4 regions of the Sphingobacterium sp. UBA2480 genome follow, and region 1 is predicted to be linked to each of the others. Evidence: riboswitches for the same ligand, from Rfam matches in the RefSeq annotation. Region 1 holds a riboswitch; each other region holds the start of a gene.
What was found. Region 1 has a riboswitch for S-adenosylmethionine ahead of B3600_RS08870 (methylenetetrahydrofolate reductase). Riboswitches for the same ligand answer to the same signal wherever they lie in the genome.
Positions count from the first base shown of each region.

Region 1 (4,218 bases):
CTATATCTTTCCAATGATAAAATGCCCGAGCGCGACCCGGATGATTTTAGATATACTGATTTAATCGGATTTTTAGTGATCGATGAAAACCATGGCGAACTGGGGCAAATAACAGATGTTCAGGAATTCCCACAACAATTTGTCGCCACAGTAGATATGGATGGCAAAGAACTGATGTTTCCGCTGTCCGACGATTTGATCTTAGGAATTGATGGCGAAGAGGAGATCATTGAAGTTGAATTGCCTGAGGGATTGGTCGATCTGTATAAGGAATAGGCATATCCCCAAGCTTATTCAATTGAATATCCTATACTTACTATTGCAGTAATTTCTTATCTTGGTCCTTATATATTAATATTACTATTGGCCATAATTATTAATTGATTTTGAAACCGTTATTACTGCTGTTATTCACACTCTCATTGTCTTCGTGTACTTTCTTTGGGAAGAAAAAGGAGTTTCCTGAAGGTAACTACCAAATGATATTGGGCTATCCAAATGATGAGTATCATAAATTAAAAAGAGAATCTCCCCAAAATGTGGAGGCAGATACCTATGGTAATGATCCTATTCTATACCGATCCTTTCTTTCGCTTCATGATAAGGACCAGTTTGTCATGGCGATTGATGATATCTTACTCTTTGGTAAGTACAAATTTGACGGTGATAGATTAGAATTGACGGATGAGAAAAAAGGTAGTGTCGCTTTGGATATTGTTAAAATAAAAAAAGATTTTGTTCAGCTGAGAGGTGATTTTTCACAGTTTAGCTCAGCACGTATACCCACTAGTGAAAGACTTTATATCAACTTTGTGTTAGATAAAACCCTTATCCGGGAAACGCCCAGTAAATTTGATAGCCAAGTGAATTTATGGCGAAATGCTCCGGTAAAATCAGAAAGTGAAAAGGAGATAAAAGCGAGGGCCTTGAATTTTGTAGATTATTCTATCGCTTATTTCCAACACATATCAAGCTCTGGCACCCATCACGATTATCGAATGGATGGTGTCGAATCACCAATTATTTATGCCGAGAATGGCATTGTGCTCAAGGCATGGGCAGATGTTCCTGATTCTTGGAAGGAATTATTTTACAACGAAAAAGAGGCATTAGTCGCCTATCACTATTTATTTGACGGATTTAAATATGGATCGAAAGAAGAGTACCATGTTCGGGGACTCTTATTGATCACATTTTATCTCAAAAATTTACGGAATTCTTTGGCAGCTAATCTTTAGCCAATGTTCTTGTGGCATAGTCAATCTCTTCGCTGTCTATGATCCTCGATCGTTAATTCTACTGGTTTTTCTAGGTCTTTAACTCTTGGTAGCGCGAAGAATCCTGTCGTTGCATGGACACAAAGCTAAAGTGACGTTGAAACTCTTGGTAGGGCGAAGAATCCTGTCGTTGCATGGACACAAAGCTAAAGTGACGTTGAAACATCGTTTATTGAAGTCTTTTTGCTGCTATTTTTGCCTTTTCGAAAAAATATTTTTGTCTTTTGATTTTTTAAAACGATATTAGCAACGCTTATAGAGAAAGGCCGAGGGAATAGACCCGTTGAAGCCTTAGCAACCTGTATTGTTCAAGGTGCTAAATTCTACCCTACTCCATGTGGGAAAGATAAGTTACATGTAGATAAACGATTCCTCGACGTGTGCGTTTCGATGTAAGCCAACCAAACTAAAAACAGTTTTTTAATGAAGATTATCGATCATATCCAGAATGCCAAAGGAAAAACATTGTTTTCTTTTGAGCTATTGCCACCGGCGAAAGGGCAGGGCATCCAAAGTATTTTTAAAACCATGGATGAACTGATGGAGTTTAAACCTCCTTTTATCGACGTCACCTACCATCGGGAAGATTATATCTATAAAGAGCATGCGAGTGGATTACTGGAACGTGTTTCCTATCGTAAACGTCCTGGGACAGTGGCGATATGTGCGGCCATCATGAATAAATATAAAGTGGATGCGGTGCCACATTTGATATGTGGGGGTTTTACAAAAGAGGAAACTGAAAATGCATTGATCGATTTGAACTTCCTGGGGATAGATAACGTTTTGGTGTTGCGGGGTGATGCACGTAAGGGCGATGCCGATTTTATACCAACCGATGGTGGACATGCTTTTGCAACAGACCTATTGGAACAGGTAACCGATATGAATAAAGGAAAGTATCTGCATGAAGACATTATCACGTCGGAAAAGACTGATTTTTGCATCGGAGTAGCCGGGTATCCCGAAAAGCATTTTGAATCTCCAAATTTCAATACTGACTTTAAATATCTGAAACAAAAAGTCGATATGGGAGCAGAGTTTATTGTGACTCAGATGTTCTTTAATGTTGAAAAATACAAGGAATTTGTAACAAAATGTAGGGACAATGGAATCCATGTGCCTATTATTCCGGGATTAAAACCACTGACAACAAAAAAGCAATTGGTGACCTTGCCAAGAATTTTTCATTTAGATATTCCAGAGGAACTGAGTGACGCTGTCGCGGCATGTAAAACGAATGCCGACGTCAGACAGGTAGGTGAAGAGTGGTTGGTACAGCAATGCCAAGAGCTGATTAAATTTGGCGCTCCGGTATTACATTTTTATACGATGAGTAATCCTGGTCCAACAAAGAAGATTGTTGAAAAACTAGCCTAACTCATAAAATGATAAAAAAGGGAGCAGATAAGCTCCCTTTTTTATGATAATATTCATTGTGAAAGCCTGAAATAGGTTGAAAGTCTCGGCAGCGTGGTTTAGGTCGATCTCTATATTCAGTGTTGAATAGCCTGTTTACAGTCAGGTACTGGTGTTAAATAGTGTTAATTCGTGTGTCGGAGTCAGGATAACTTTTTAACTTAAAGTGCTAAAAAGGATTTTAACAATAGACCAATTGACCTTATGACGTACAATAGATTAAATTCTCTACTCGGTTTTGCTTGCGGACTAATTGCCACCTGTGTATATATCGCTACAGTTGAAAAGACGGTAAGCTGGTGGGATTGCGGTGAATTTATAGCCTGTGCCTATAAATTGGAGGTGGCACATCAACCGGGAGCACCATTGTTTCTTCTTATTCAGAATATATTTTCTAATCTCGCTTTAGGGAATAAGGGGCAGATCGCCTATTGGATGAATATAGGTTCTGCAGTTTGCAGTGGAATTACTGTTACCTTTTTATTTTGGACAATAACCGCCATTGCTAAAAAGCTACTCAACAAAGACAAACAAGCTTCTTTGTCAACCTACCTGCAGATCTTCGGCGCAGGAGTTGTCGGTGCAATGGCATTTAGTTTCAGCGATTCATTTTGGTATTCGGCAGTAGAATCTGAAGTTTATGCAATGTCTTCCTTATGTACAGCAGTTGTATTTTGGGCAATTTTAAAGTGGGAAGTCCGTGCAGATGAAGACGGTAGCGATCGTTGGCTGGTTTTTATTGCTTTTGTTATGGGGCTTTCGATCGGAGTGCATCTATTAAATCTTTTAGCAATCCCGGCTATCGCGATGGTTGTTTATTTCCGAAGAGCGCGACAGGTTAATGCGAAAGGGACAATAAAAGCTTTCCTCGTCGGAGTGCTGATCTTGGGGGCCGTTTTGTGGGGAATTATTCAATGGTTAGTCGGTCTAGCGGCTAAAGTGGATCTCGTATTTGTGAACTCATTGGGAATGGGATTTGGTACCGGAATTTTTTTCTCGTGCCTATTATTGGGGGGATTGATAATTTACGGTCTATATTATTCCTATAAAAAGCAGAAATATACACTCAATACAGCCTTGCTGGTTCTTTGTTTTGTTTTATTTGGATACAGTTCCTACACCATGGTCATGATCCGTGGGAAAGCAAATCCATCCTTGAACAATAATGCGCCGGATAATGTATTTTCTTTTTTAGGATATTTGAGCCGTGAACAATATATACGGGAACCGTTACTCAAAGGACCTTATTATGACTCGCAAGTGGTTGGCGTCGATAGTAAGACGAGCTATCGGAAAGATAAGTCGGAGTATGTTCCCTTCACACAGGTAGACAAATATCAATTTGATAAGGAAACCTTTTTCCCGCGTATCTATAGCCAAGATGGAAGCCATCAAGCTTATTACAGAAGTTACCTCAATTTGAAAGAAGGGCAACAGCCAACGTTTTCCGATAATTTTAAGTTCTTTTTTAATTTTCAACTGGGAGATATGTATACCCGATATTTCTTATGGAATTTTGTGG
Region 1 covers NZ_DDPA01000004.1:344,463-348,680, reverse strand. The annotation lists gene rimM (ribosome maturation factor RimM) at 1-276, shown strand, start outside; gene B3600_RS08880 (hypothetical protein) at 387-1,238, shown strand; gene B3600_RS08875 (hypothetical protein) at 1,309-1,443, opposite strand; SAM riboswitch class I at 1,528-1,630, shown strand; gene B3600_RS08870 (methylenetetrahydrofolate reductase) at 1,701-2,657, shown strand; gene B3600_RS08865 (DUF2723 domain-containing protein) at 2,901-4,218, shown strand, end outside.

Region 2 (4,218 bases), on a different contig from region 1:
GAGGAGTTGGCTCAACGCGACATTAAAGCTCCTTTCAATATTGAAATATGGAGCACAAACAATATATTACTAAATAATATTTTAAACGAAGCCGCTTTAAATAACCCAACAAATACAACCAAATACTCAACGGCACTTTTTAAAGGTGATATCGGTGCTGCGCCAGGAAAATTAACCATCTATTTCCCCAATAAAAAGGCGATAATTGCCGATAATATGGGCTATCTGTTGCTGCCCATGCTGGCACTGCTTTTCTTGTTGGTGGGGTGTTTTGCTTATACACTGATTATCATCTTCAGACAAAAGAAAGTTTCGGAAATGAAGACGGATTTCATCAACAACATGACGCATGAGTTTAAAACACCTGTTGCAACAATTATGATTGCCAGTGAGTCACTTAAAGATCCAGACATCAATGCCGACCACAAGCGCGTTCAGAAATTGGCTAATATCATCTACGACGAAAATGTTAGACTCGGAAATCATATTGAACGTGTGCTCGATTTGGCAAGACTAGAAAAAGAAACGCTAAAACTCGACCAGGTAGAAGTATGCATCAATGATCTTGTTTCGGCAGTAACGGACAGTATGCAGCTACGGATGCAAAATATTGGCGGGAAATTCAGTATAGATCTTGCAGCGACCAAGGATGTTGTCGTTGGTGATGAGTTACATTTTTCCAATGTATTTTACAATCTTTTGGATAATGCCATCAAGTACAGCAAAGGAGATTTACATGTCAACATCAATTCAAAAAATGTTGGCGACACCATTGTTGTCACCATAGCCGACAATGGTATTGGGATGAGCCGGGATCACCTGCAAAAGATTTTCGACCAGTTTTACCGTATTCCAACTGGGAATGTTCATAATGTCAAAGGATTTGGCCTTGGCTTAAGTTATGTACAGGACATTCTGAGAAGGCTGAACGGAAAAATTACAGTTAAAAGTGAAAAAGATAAAGGCACGACCTTTGAAGTAATTTTGCCTATTAAAAAATAAAACGTTCCTTTTTTGTATATTTCCTCTTTAAAAAATTTCAAAGGTTGAGGAAGGCTGATTTATCAGCATCAAGGGACATTGGTGAAAATTAATATATTCATTATGCAAAAGATATTATTAGCAGAAGATGATCCTAATTTGGGGGATCTTTTAAAAGACTATCTCGAATTAAAGGGAAAATTTGACGTCACATTATGCACGGATGGAGATGAAGCGATTTCTCAATTCAAAAAAAATAACTACGACCTTTGTATTTTTGATGTCATGATGCCAAAAAAGGACGGATTTACAGTTGGACGTGAAATCAGAAAAACAAACAATACTGTTCCTATTATCTTTGCCACAGCAAAGGGGATGATGGAAGATAAGACCGAAGCCTTTGAGCTAGGAGGAGATGATTATATCACCAAGCCTTTTCGAGTGGAAGAATTATTGCTCCGCATCAATGCTTTGCTGAAACGCAGTGTTCGAGACAAAGAAGAAGAAGTGGTTGCGGATAAATTTGAAATTGGCGATTATTTCTTTGATTATACAAGTCAGCAGATTTCTTACAAAGGACAGATGCAAAAACTCTCCACGAAAGAAGCTGAACTACTCCGCTTGCTTTGCTTAAAGAAAAATGATGTGCTGACCCGGGAAGAAGCGTTGTTAAAAATATGGCATGATGATAACTATTTTACGGGTAGAAGTATGGATGTATTTCTCAGTAAACTTCGTAAATATCTAAAAGAAGATAGCAAAGTTGAAATTGTCAATGTGCACGGAAAAGGTTACAAACTTTTGGTCAGTTAAAAAAAGGGGAATGAAAAATATAGTCATTCCCCTTTTTATGCTACACGCGTATTCAAGCGTGACTTACTCGAATTCGTGGATGAAAATAAAAGAACAAAACAATTTCATCCTTAGTAGAATATAAAAAATTGACGCACTTTTATAAAAAATTTGCATTTCAAAAAGAAATGTTCTAACTTAGCGTCGCTTATAGAGAAAGGCAGAGGGAATAGACCCGATGAAGCCTTAGCAACCTGTCCCTTGACAAGGTGCTAAATTCTACCCTACTTGATATGGGAATGATAAGCCGAAGTCACCAAATTCTAGTGTGTCCTTCTCTCTCTAGCAAGAAATATAGTTGAAAAAGAAATATTAAAAACATTCATTATGTTATTGACTAACAATTTAGGTTACCCTCGTGTGGGCGCGTTCCGCGAATTGAAAAAAGCCAATGAGGCCTATTGGGCTAAAAAATCTTCTGTTGAGGAATTATTGGACACAGCAAAAAAAATTCGTGAAGGCAATTGGAAAACACAAAAAGATGCTGGAATAGATTTGATCCCTTCCAATGATTTCTCTTTTTACGATCAAGTATTGGATTTAACCCTCACTGTTGGTGCAATTCCTGCTCGCTACCATTCTTTATTGAATAAAGTAGACAACAATTACAGTTTAGATCTATATTTTGCCATGGCGCGCGGTTTCCAACAAGAAGGAATCGACGTGACTGCAATGGAAATGACCAAGTGGTTGGATACGAACTACCACTACATGGTACCAGAATTCACAAAAGATCAAGAATTCAAATTGACTTCCGAAAAATTCTTAAATGAATACAACGAAGCAAAATCATTGGGCATCGATACTAAACCAGTTCTATTAGGTCCTATTACATACCTTTTGATCGGTAAAGAAAAAGAAGCTGGCTTCGACCGTATCGATTTATTGGATAAACTTATTCCAGTATATGAGCAAATACTAGCTAAATTAGCTGATGCTGGTGCACAATATGTTCAGATTGACGAGCCTTTCTTAGCATTGGATTTAGATGCTAAAGTAAAAGCTTTATATCAACCTACTTTCGAAAAATTAGCTGCAGCAGCAAAAAATATCAAATTAATCGCAACGACTTACTTCGAAGCTTTAAAAGACAACGAAGATATCGCAGTTAACCTACCTATCCATGCTTTACATTTGGATCTGGTACGCGGTGAAAACCAATTGGATACGGTATTGGCTAAAGTTCCTGCTTCATTAACATTATCTTTAGGTATTGTTGAAGGCCGTAACATCTGGAAAAATGATTACGAAAAATCATTGGTTAAAATCAAACAGGCTGTTGATGCATTAGGAAAAGACCGTGTATGGGTAGCTCCTTCTTCATCTTTGTTGCACGTTCCTTTTGACTTAGACAATGAACACAATGAACAATCGCTACCAGCTGAAGTAAAAAACTGGTTAGCATTTGCTAAACAAAAATTAGCTGAAGTAAAAGACTTAGCCGTACTAGCGGAGGGAGAAGTTGATGCTGAAACAGCAAAACGCTTCGAAGCGAACAAAGCGGCTGCTGAAAGCCGTCGTACCTCTCCATTGATCCACAAACCAGAGGTTAAAACACGTACAAGCAATATTACTGATGACGATGCAAAACGCACTTCAGCATTTGCAGACCGTAAAGCAGCGCAACAAGCGAAATTCAACTTACCGGCGTTCCCGACCACAACTATCGGTTCATTCCCACAAACGAAAGATGTTCGTAAATGGAGAGCAGATCTGAAAAAGGGTGCTATTACGCAGGCAGAATACGATAAAGCAATCGCAGAAGAAACAGAAAACACCATCCGTCTTCAAGAGCAATTGGATATCGACGTATTAGTACACGGCGAATTCGAACGTAATGACATGGTTGAATACTTCGGTGAACAATTGGCTGGTTACGCTTTCACACAAAATGGTTGGGTACAATCTTACGGTTCACGTTGTGTAAAACCTCCGATTATCTATGGTGACGTATACCGTCCTGAAGATATGACTGTCCGTTGGTCTTCATATGCACAATCATTGACAAATCGTCCGGTTAAAGGTATGTTGACTGGTCCTGTAACAATCTTACAATGGTCTTTCGTACGTAACGATCAACCGCGCTCAACAACGACTTACCAAATTGCATTGGCGATCTTGGATGAAGTACAAGCCTTGGAAAAAGCAGGTATCAAAATCATACAAATCGATGAACCAGCTATCCGTGAAGGATTACCGTTACGTAAAGCTGATCAAAAAGATTACTTGAACTGGGCAGTACGTGCTTTCCGTGTCTCTTCATCAAATGTTGAAGACGATACACAGATTCACACACACATGTGTTATTCTGAGTTCAATAATGTGATCGAAGATATCGCTGCAATGGATGCCGACGTTATCACGATTGAGACTTCACGTTCTCAA
Region 2 covers NZ_DDPA01000010.1:217,608-221,825, reverse strand. The annotation lists gene B3600_RS24865 (sensor histidine kinase) at 1-1,002, shown strand, start outside; gene B3600_RS24860 (response regulator transcription factor) at 1,105-1,794, shown strand; SAM riboswitch class I at 1,979-2,082, shown strand; gene metE (5-methyltetrahydropteroyltriglutamate--homocysteine S-methyltransferase) at 2,161-4,218, shown strand, end outside.
Region 2: it holds a riboswitch for S-adenosylmethionine, as region 1 does, so the genes downstream of both, metE (5-methyltetrahydropteroyltriglutamate--homocysteine S-methyltransferase) here and B3600_RS08870 (methylenetetrahydrofolate reductase) in region 1, are expected to answer to the same signal.

Region 3 (4,218 bases), on a different contig from region 1:
TCGGTAGAAAATAAATCTGCTGGTAGCGAGCGTTTTTTATCTCCGTTTTTAATGACAAATTTCTTGATCTCCAGATTAAGATCTTTGGTTTTGATGATATCGTAAAGACCTTGGCCTACGACACCAAACCCAAACATCCCTATTGTTAATTTATTACTCATATCTCTTCTTAAATTCTCTTATATATTATTTACTCTCTTATACTAATTCGTTTATGTATTCTTTTTGTTCCCGCAGAAAGCTGCTAATGATTTTTGTGAGTTTTTTTGTTTCGATCAAAAAGCCATCGTGGCCATAGGTCGATTCAATCTCTTGATAATGGGCATTGGGAACATGTTGCGCGATGAATTGTTGCTCTTGTGGCGGAAACAACAAATCTGTATTAACGCTCAGGACTAAAGTTGGACAATCAATGCTCGCCAAAGCAGATTCAATAGATCGTCTTCCCCGACCTAAATTGTGGCTGTCCATTGCTTTGGTCAGGAAATAATAGCTGTACGCATTATAGCGTTTCACCAATTTTTCACCCTGATAGTTCTGATAGGAGGATGCTTTATAATGATCGAGTTTTTCGTTATCATCTTCCTTTTGCGTGTTGGCATACGTTGTATAGTTGCGGTAAGACAACAGTGCCATAGCGCGTGCAACTTTCAATCCTTTAGCTCCACCATCAGGGTGATTGGCGTAAAAGGTTCGATCAGTTGTAATGGCCAGACGTTGACTTTCATTGAATGCAATACCCCATGGTGAGTGGACGGCATTTGTTCCAACCACGATGAGATGGTTGATGGCTATACTGTGCGATACGGCCCATTCCAATGCTTGTTGACCGCCTAATGACCCCCCGATAAGGATCTCTATTTGTTTGATTTCCAGGTGGTCCGCAAGGACTTGATGTGCGTGAACCAAATCCCTCACTGTGAATTCGGGGAAAGATAGGTAATAGGGTTGTCCGGTTGCTGGGTTTACAGATAGCGGATTACTGCTATTATATGCTGATCCTATGACATTGGCACAAATAATATAATAATCGTTTGCATCAAACAACTCACCTGTTCCAAAAAGACCGGACCACCAATCCAGCACATCTGCATTGGCCGTTAATGCATGGCAAACCCAGATCACATTGCTGCGATCTGCGTTGGGTTTGCCAAATGTTTCATAACTGATTTGTAAATCAGTAAGCTCTCTTCCATTTTCAAATACAAAAGGCTCCGGGTGCAGATATATATGCTTACTCATTTCAGTTTTAAGTTTTAAGCCGAAAAAATCTGATTATTTAATTTTATCAAAAGCTTGTTGTAAATCAGCTTTGATATCATCAATATGCTCTATTCCTACAGAAAGACGTAATAAGCCTTTGAAGACTCCGGCATTGGCTTGATCTTCATCACTCAATTGTTGATGGGTTGTAGCTGCTGGATGAATAATCAATGACTTCGTATCACCAACATTGGCTAAATGACTGATCAATTCTAAGCTGTCGATAAAGCTATTGGCCTTTTGCGCTGCGTCACCTTTAAGCTGGAAAGAAAGTACCGCGCCATAGCCATTTTTAAGGTATTTTTGTGCGTTAGCGAAGCTCGGAGAGCTTTTTAATCCCGGATAGTTTACTTTTTCTACCTGTGGATGCGCCTCAAGCCATTTTGCGACCTCTAAAGTGTTGTCTACATGGCGTTGCACCCGCAAAGACAAGGTTTCAAGTCCTTGTAATAATAAAAATGAATTGAAAGGGGAGAGTGCTGGTCCGAAATCCCGGAGCCCTTCCACACGCGCCCGAATGGCAAATTGAATATTTCCGAATGGTCCGCTTTCACCGAAAACTTCGGAAAATACTAAACCATGATAGCCTTCAGATGGTTCGGAAAATTGCGGGTATTTTCCATTGCCCCAATTGTAGTTTCCGCCGTCGACGATGACACCGCCAATGCTTGTGCCATGTCCACCGATCCATTTAGTTGCCGATTCAACAACCACATTTGCACCATACTCCAGAGGTTTAAATAAATAACCTCCGGCTCCAAAAGTATTGTCGACGATTAATGGTAAGTCATATTTTTTTGCTACGGCAGCAATTTTTTCAAAGTCGGGAATATTGAAACTTGGGTTTCCGATTGTTTCAACATAGATTGCTTTTGTTTTATCATCAATGAGCGCTTCAATTTTATCTGCTTCGGCGTCTGTTGCAAAACGAGCTTCGATGCCTAGGCGCTTAAAAGAAACTTTAAACTGGTTGAATGTACCGCCGTATAAGTTGGATCCCGCAACAAAATTGTCACCACTTTCCAAAATATTATTTAAAGCTATAAACTGTGCCGCCTGGCCGGATGCAACAGCAACAGCTGCAACTCCACCTTCCAGTGCCGCAATACGTTGTTCGAAAACATCCGTAGTAGGGTTCATAATCCGTGTATAAATATTACCGAACTGCTTTAATGCAAATAAGTTTGCGCCGTGTTCGGCATTTTCAAATACAAAAGATGTTGTTTGATATATAGGAACTGCTCTAGATCCCGTAGTAGGGTCAGCGACTTGGCCAGCGTGAACCTGAAGAGTTTCGAATTTTAAATTTTTGTTTGAAGACATAATATATCAGATTTTAAGGGTTCAAAAAGAAATTGCAAAGTAAAAAGAGAAGCATACACACCTCCTTGAAGGGTCTGTTAAATCTTTATCCAAGAAAACGGAAATGATTTTTAACAAGCATGGAAGTGCATATGCATACGCATTCGCATCGATACAATTGTACGATGGGTTACACTTTCGCTTATCGTGCGGTTCACTTGTGTTGAACCTGAATTTTTAATGGACTTCAGTAATTTAATAATCATTGTCTTATGTCATTTATATGCTCCAAAACGATATTGTTTTGGACAGGAATTGGCACCTTTTCAAACAAATTGAAGGTTGCCAGTGGGTCATTGAGCCAGTCTCTCGCCACTTCTTTATAAATCAAGACCTACTGATGAAGGGAGGTGTTGATTAGAAATCTTCTTTCGAAGACGACACAAATATAAACTCTTTTTTTATTAAAGCAAAAGAAATGCTATTTTTTAGTTAAAGGAATTTTGAATAACATGCCGATTGGCATCACATATCTTCCGATGAAACCGCAAAAGTAACTGTCAATCGGGTATTATGATTTCTTTAAATTGATCCGTTCTGCAGTTTGATTTAAATCTGTTAGAAGAGGTTTAAGCGCATCGATTCTACTATGGATATCATAGGCGAGGTGGCGATTCGTCTTTTTGTTTAAAGATAGCGAGAGGCCCACCAAATGGGAATTGACCTGATATGCGAGTGCCTGAAAATGGTGAATATGTGACCAATCCATCCATTTGTGCTCGGGTTCTTTTTTCATTTGATTGATGGCGTCTGAAAACAGGGCCATGGCGGTCTGCGCCTTTTTACGAGCCAGTCGTATATCAAACGAACTTTGTCGTTCGTCCGACAGACGGTTATTGATGATCTGGAAATAATGCGCGTTGTAAAGGGATACCTCTTTTGCCAGCTGAACCATGCCTGTGCTCTGGCGTACAGGTATCAAGAAATAACCCGCTATAGCCAAGAATGCTCCAATCAGTGTGAAAAGTATTCGGCTGCCTAAAATGAGATTGATGTTCCCTTCGAACAGATTGAGCGCAATCACAATTCCCAAGGTAATGAAGATGACACTGACCATATAATTAGATCGGTTGAACAAAAAGAATCCAAAAAGACCCAATGCAGCTATGGTTAGGAGTGCTGGAAGAAAATGAATAGAAATTAAGCAGAACACACCAACTATAATACCCGAGAATGTACCGACAATACGTTCTATATTACGGGTTTTTGTCATTGAAAATGCTGGCCTGGCAACAATAGCGATCGTCAGTAAGATCCAATAGGTATATTTAAAATCCAAAAATAAAATACCGATCAATGCACCTGTTCCAAAAAGAAGAGCCATCCGAACCGCAAATCGAAAAAGCGGATTATTCAGATGGAGTTTACTTTTTAGATCAGCGAGATTACGTAATGGTCGACTGATAAATTGTTGGTACTCGCTGGTGTCAATCTTATCCTGAATTTCCTGATTTTGATAAAAAGCGACCTGGATTCTGTTGAGTACATCAATAATTGCTTCGATGTTGCTTATGATAGAACATAATATACCTTTTGCTGGATCGGCCTGTTGTTCTTGAATTTCTTTTAAATCCCGTAAGAGGGCATTAATTT
Region 3 covers NZ_DDPA01000007.1:1,140,311-1,144,528, forward strand. The annotation lists gene B3600_RS18005 (homoserine dehydrogenase) at 1-161, opposite strand, end outside; gene B3600_RS18010 (homoserine O-acetyltransferase family protein) at 199-1,242, opposite strand; gene B3600_RS18015 (O-acetylhomoserine aminocarboxypropyltransferase/cysteine synthase family protein) at 1,276-2,586, opposite strand; SAM riboswitch class I at 2,842-2,954, opposite strand; gene B3600_RS18020 (FUSC family protein) at 3,137-4,218, opposite strand, start outside.
Region 3: it holds a riboswitch for S-adenosylmethionine, as region 1 does, so the genes downstream of both, B3600_RS18015 (O-acetylhomoserine aminocarboxypropyltransferase/cysteine synthase family protein) here and B3600_RS08870 (methylenetetrahydrofolate reductase) in region 1, are expected to answer to the same signal.

Region 4 (4,218 bases), on a different contig from region 1:
CCCAATTCAGGAAGATAATTTGATCGGGCCTGTTTGACTGATAATTTCTTCAAAACAACTTCCTGTTCGGATTTTTGGAGGGAAAAAGCATGGCTTCGCGCTTCGGCAACAAGCGTTTCATAACTGGGGCTTTCCACTTTAAAAGGCTCGCTCAAGGGGATAATCTCCGCTGTAATGCCTCCAATAAGCTGTAGTTTCTGATTTGCAGCCTGAATATCATGACCGATCTGAACGAGCAACAGTTCCCGTTTCGAAAGTTCTAACGAAATACGCAAAACGTCACTGTGCAAGACAACACCCGCCGTATACAGATGTTCAATCTCCTGGAGTTGTACCCGTTGATCAGCAATATCCTGCTCGATTAGAGATTTATTACTATACGACAGTTCCAAATCCAAAAAAAGATTGCAAACCTCCAATTTCTTCTGCGCCGCCGCATTCTTCCAATCGATCCGGGCCAGCTCATTTTCCAATTTTTTGGACTCAATTTTCATCAGATCGCGATGCCCATTGTAGAGATTCAGATAAAAATCCAAACCGCTATCGTACAAGTAGTGAATGATATCATGCTGGGCGGGTTTATTTAAAAGGCCTTGATCATAAACAGGCATATTACTCGCATAACTGGCAGAAGCTCTGGCGGAGATTTTGGGCAGCAGTTCCATGCGTTGCTGCTGGACTGCCACCTCACTTTCTTTGAGCTGCAAATAGGACTGCTCGACGTATTTACTGTTCTGGAGTGCTTTGTCGATCATGTCTTTCAGGGACATACGCAAAGAATCGAGGGCGAAGGTGTCCGAAATAGTGAATACTAACAATCCCATAGTTAGTATTCCTTTTGCCCAATGGGGAGGAAAAAAGTTCACGTGTGCTCTATTATTTTTTTGCGTTGCAAACTTAGACACTTATTACAACTTGGATTTCTTCACAAACGCCAATATGTTATGGAAAAAAGACATTTTTTCATCAATTCAAGCAAAAAGACCAATATCTGCCAAGTAGGGTTTGCGCTACTCTTTTTACAGCCTATAAAAAAGGCCTCTCAAATCAACATTTGAGAGGCCTTTCGGGGATGGTATAAAACCAGATTATCCGTATAAAGAATCTTCTATTGCATTCCACAATTGTATTCTTTTTTGTAGCGCGATTTTACTGATCTCCTTCATTTCTGCCCATTTAACGTCATCGTCCTTCGCAAGATCTGTGATCATCTGCATGGCCAAAGGTCCATGCTCGTCGCCGTCCAGATCAATATGACGCTGGAAATAATAAATAAAGCTATCCAGATTGGCTGTAGGGAAATTTGTTTTAATTTCTTCCAAGATAGAGGTAAACATTCCCGGAATAAGATCTTCACGCCCGAACGTAAAGGCGGCAGCAATTTTATGCACCTCACCTTCAGCAATCACTTCAAATGTAAAATTCAAAAAGTCTTTGATCCGCTTATCCAATGTTGTCGTCGCGATGACATCGAATATGTCGCTCGATTTTTTGGCATGACCGATAAATTTATTGACCAGATGAAGATCGGCACCCATGGCATCCATGGCGTCCAGATACATTTCAAAATGGCTCAAACGGCGGCCATCAATGTATTCGTCCGACTCCTCTGCCAATACAATTTCGTTGATCAGATAGCGTGTTGATGGATGCTCGCTCGCAAACCAGGGTAAAGTCGTACAGGTCAATTTAATCTGTAAAGCTTTTAGTAAAGACATAAAATCCCATACAGCGTAAACATGCCCTTCTGTAAAAGAACGTAGATTCTTGATCGTTTTGATCTTACGATACAAAGGGTGTTGCAATAATACCTCGCGTTCGGCAGCAATGTATTCATTAATTTCCGCAATTCTATTCATGGCGCAAAAGTATCGTCTTATCTTTATTTATTAAAAGTATTTTAAATGAGATTACAGTAGCATGATAAATTTACCGTCCAGCTATCCGCTTCATAACCAAATCAAAAACAACAACCTGCCCCCACTTTGACCTCCCTTGTACTGATTTTAACGCTCATTTACCCTTAAAAACAAAAATATTTTTTATAATAAAAAATAATCTACTATATTTGTAGAGTATTCAGAATTGCATGATGCAATACCAACCGAGTGCAGGCACCGCGGTGGTAAATTAATACGGGTTTCGACCAAAATAAACGTTGCAGAACGATTATTTTCCCACAAAGATCTGGATACAGTTTATGGTTTAATCCTTTAAATTTTTAAATTGTATGGCTACTACAACAAATCTTTACCAACACTTACTGGAAAAATTCAGTTATTATTCAACGGATGAACTCATACAGCTTAACAATGACACCATCTTAGGACAAGGCTGGGGATCATCAAAAGCTACCTTTAGAACAGCTTTGATCAGTACGTTCTCCAAAAGAGGACTCGATCTTTCCAACATAGTTTCTAAGGAAGACGGTTTTACCTCGGTGAAGCATGTCCCTGTACGCTTGGAACAGAATGTGTTGATCCCTTTACAGTAATCGTTATCACCGCCAAAAATAGCGCGCATCGAAAAGATTTCGTGCGCGCTGCTGTGGTTGGTTTAGGAAATTGCCGATCAGAAGAAGGCAAAAAGTCTTGTTATTTATAGTTTGGATTCTGAATCAGTATCCCTGCGCTTTTCTCAATTTCTGTTTGTGGTAATGGCCAGCGATAGAATTTATCTTCGAAATGATAGGGCACTTTACTGTCTTTGACAGCATTGAGTACTTCACCCGCAATATGCCAACGAATCAGGTCGTAATGCCGTAGTCCTTCAAAAGCAAGTTCGACTCTTCTTTCGTGGCGGATACGGTCGCGCATTTTTTCCTTGGTATAACCGGCAGGGAACCCAGGCATCTGAACCCGACTCCGCAAAGTATTCATGGCATCATAAACCGATTGATCTGGCCCGGCGATTTCATTTTGTGCTTCGGCATACATCAATAACACCTCGCCAAACCGCAGTACAACCGCATCCTGTTGGCTCAATGTTGAAAAGCCAAAAGGTAAGTTGGCCGGATCCAAAAATTTCAGCACCCCATACCCCGTAGGCCGCGGATTGGACGGTGTATGGATCTTACCGCCGCCAAAATCAGGATGGTCCACAAAAATTGTTTTGCTCAGGCGCGGATCCCTATCTTTGAACGGGTTGGTTCGGTCGGTCAACGGTGATTCACCAAAAGGCAAACCATCTTTGCATTCATAGGTATCCACCAGGTTTTGTAAAGGCGAAGCAGCAATCCAATCGCCTAGGTACATGTCCCAAGGGGCAGTATTATTCGGTGCCAGAAAATTGACCGAAAAGATAATCTCGGTATTATTCTTTTGTGTCGCATCGCGAAAGACATTTTCAAAAGCCGTACTCAGGGTATACTCTTTCATGATATCGGTGCATAAGTCTTTTACCTCTTTCAAGATTGCTAAATCGGGCACCCCTTTGTCACCATAAGCCGCAAACAATAAAACCCGTGCTTTCAAGGCTTTTGCTGAACTTGCGGTCGCATGCCCCCCATTATTGAAATACGGTTTAGCCGCTAAGTTGGCGATCCCAAAATCCAGATCAGCTCGAATCTGTTTTAGTATATTCTCTGCACTTTCCTTTGGCTGACGCTGATTCTCCAGATTGAGGGGAGTCAGCACAAGCGGCACTTCGCCATAGATACTGTACAATTGGAAATAAACGAAAGCACGGATAAAGCGGGCTTCAGCTTCCATTTTCTTTTTCTCTGCATCGTTTATGTCTGCCCCTGCATAGCTTTGTAATTTCTCGATCAAACGATTTGCTCTGCCTATCGCTACGTATGCATCATTATAGATACCGGTTTCGTAGCCACCTGTTGTTGGATTTAAATTGCCGCCAACGATTTCGTTGACGCTACCTGAATTGAACTGATTATAGCCATTGTCGGTCAGACAGTCCCGAAAAGGCATCCCATAAGAGAACGTCTCACTCTGCAACGAAGCGTAAACACCGGCCAAGGCATTATCAAAATCCGATTTTTTGCTAAAATAGTTGTCCGAAGCAATCTGATCCAAAGGATTGAGGTCCAAGGCACTGTTACAGGAACCCAAAAATAGTCCGGATAATAGCAACGCTGTTATAAATTTCTTTTTCATAGCACTTAAAAATTAACTTGTACACCAAATGAATAAATCTTGTTTTGCGGATATTGCACGAGGTCACCATTTCCATAGCGCTCAGGATCCAGGCCCTTAAATTTGG
Region 4 covers NZ_DDPA01000007.1:129,592-133,809, reverse strand. The annotation lists gene B3600_RS13805 (TolC family protein) at 1-824, opposite strand, end outside; gene B3600_RS13800 (DUF3050 domain-containing protein) at 1,089-1,859, opposite strand; SAM-I-IV-variant riboswitch at 2,071-2,164, shown strand; gene B3600_RS13795 (hypothetical protein) at 2,231-2,494, shown strand; gene B3600_RS13790 (RagB/SusD family nutrient uptake outer membrane protein) at 2,595-4,112, opposite strand; gene B3600_RS13785 (SusC/RagA family TonB-linked outer membrane protein) at 4,118-4,218, opposite strand, start outside.
Region 4: it holds a riboswitch for S-adenosylmethionine, as region 1 does, so the genes downstream of both, B3600_RS13795 (hypothetical protein) here and B3600_RS08870 (methylenetetrahydrofolate reductase) in region 1, are expected to answer to the same signal.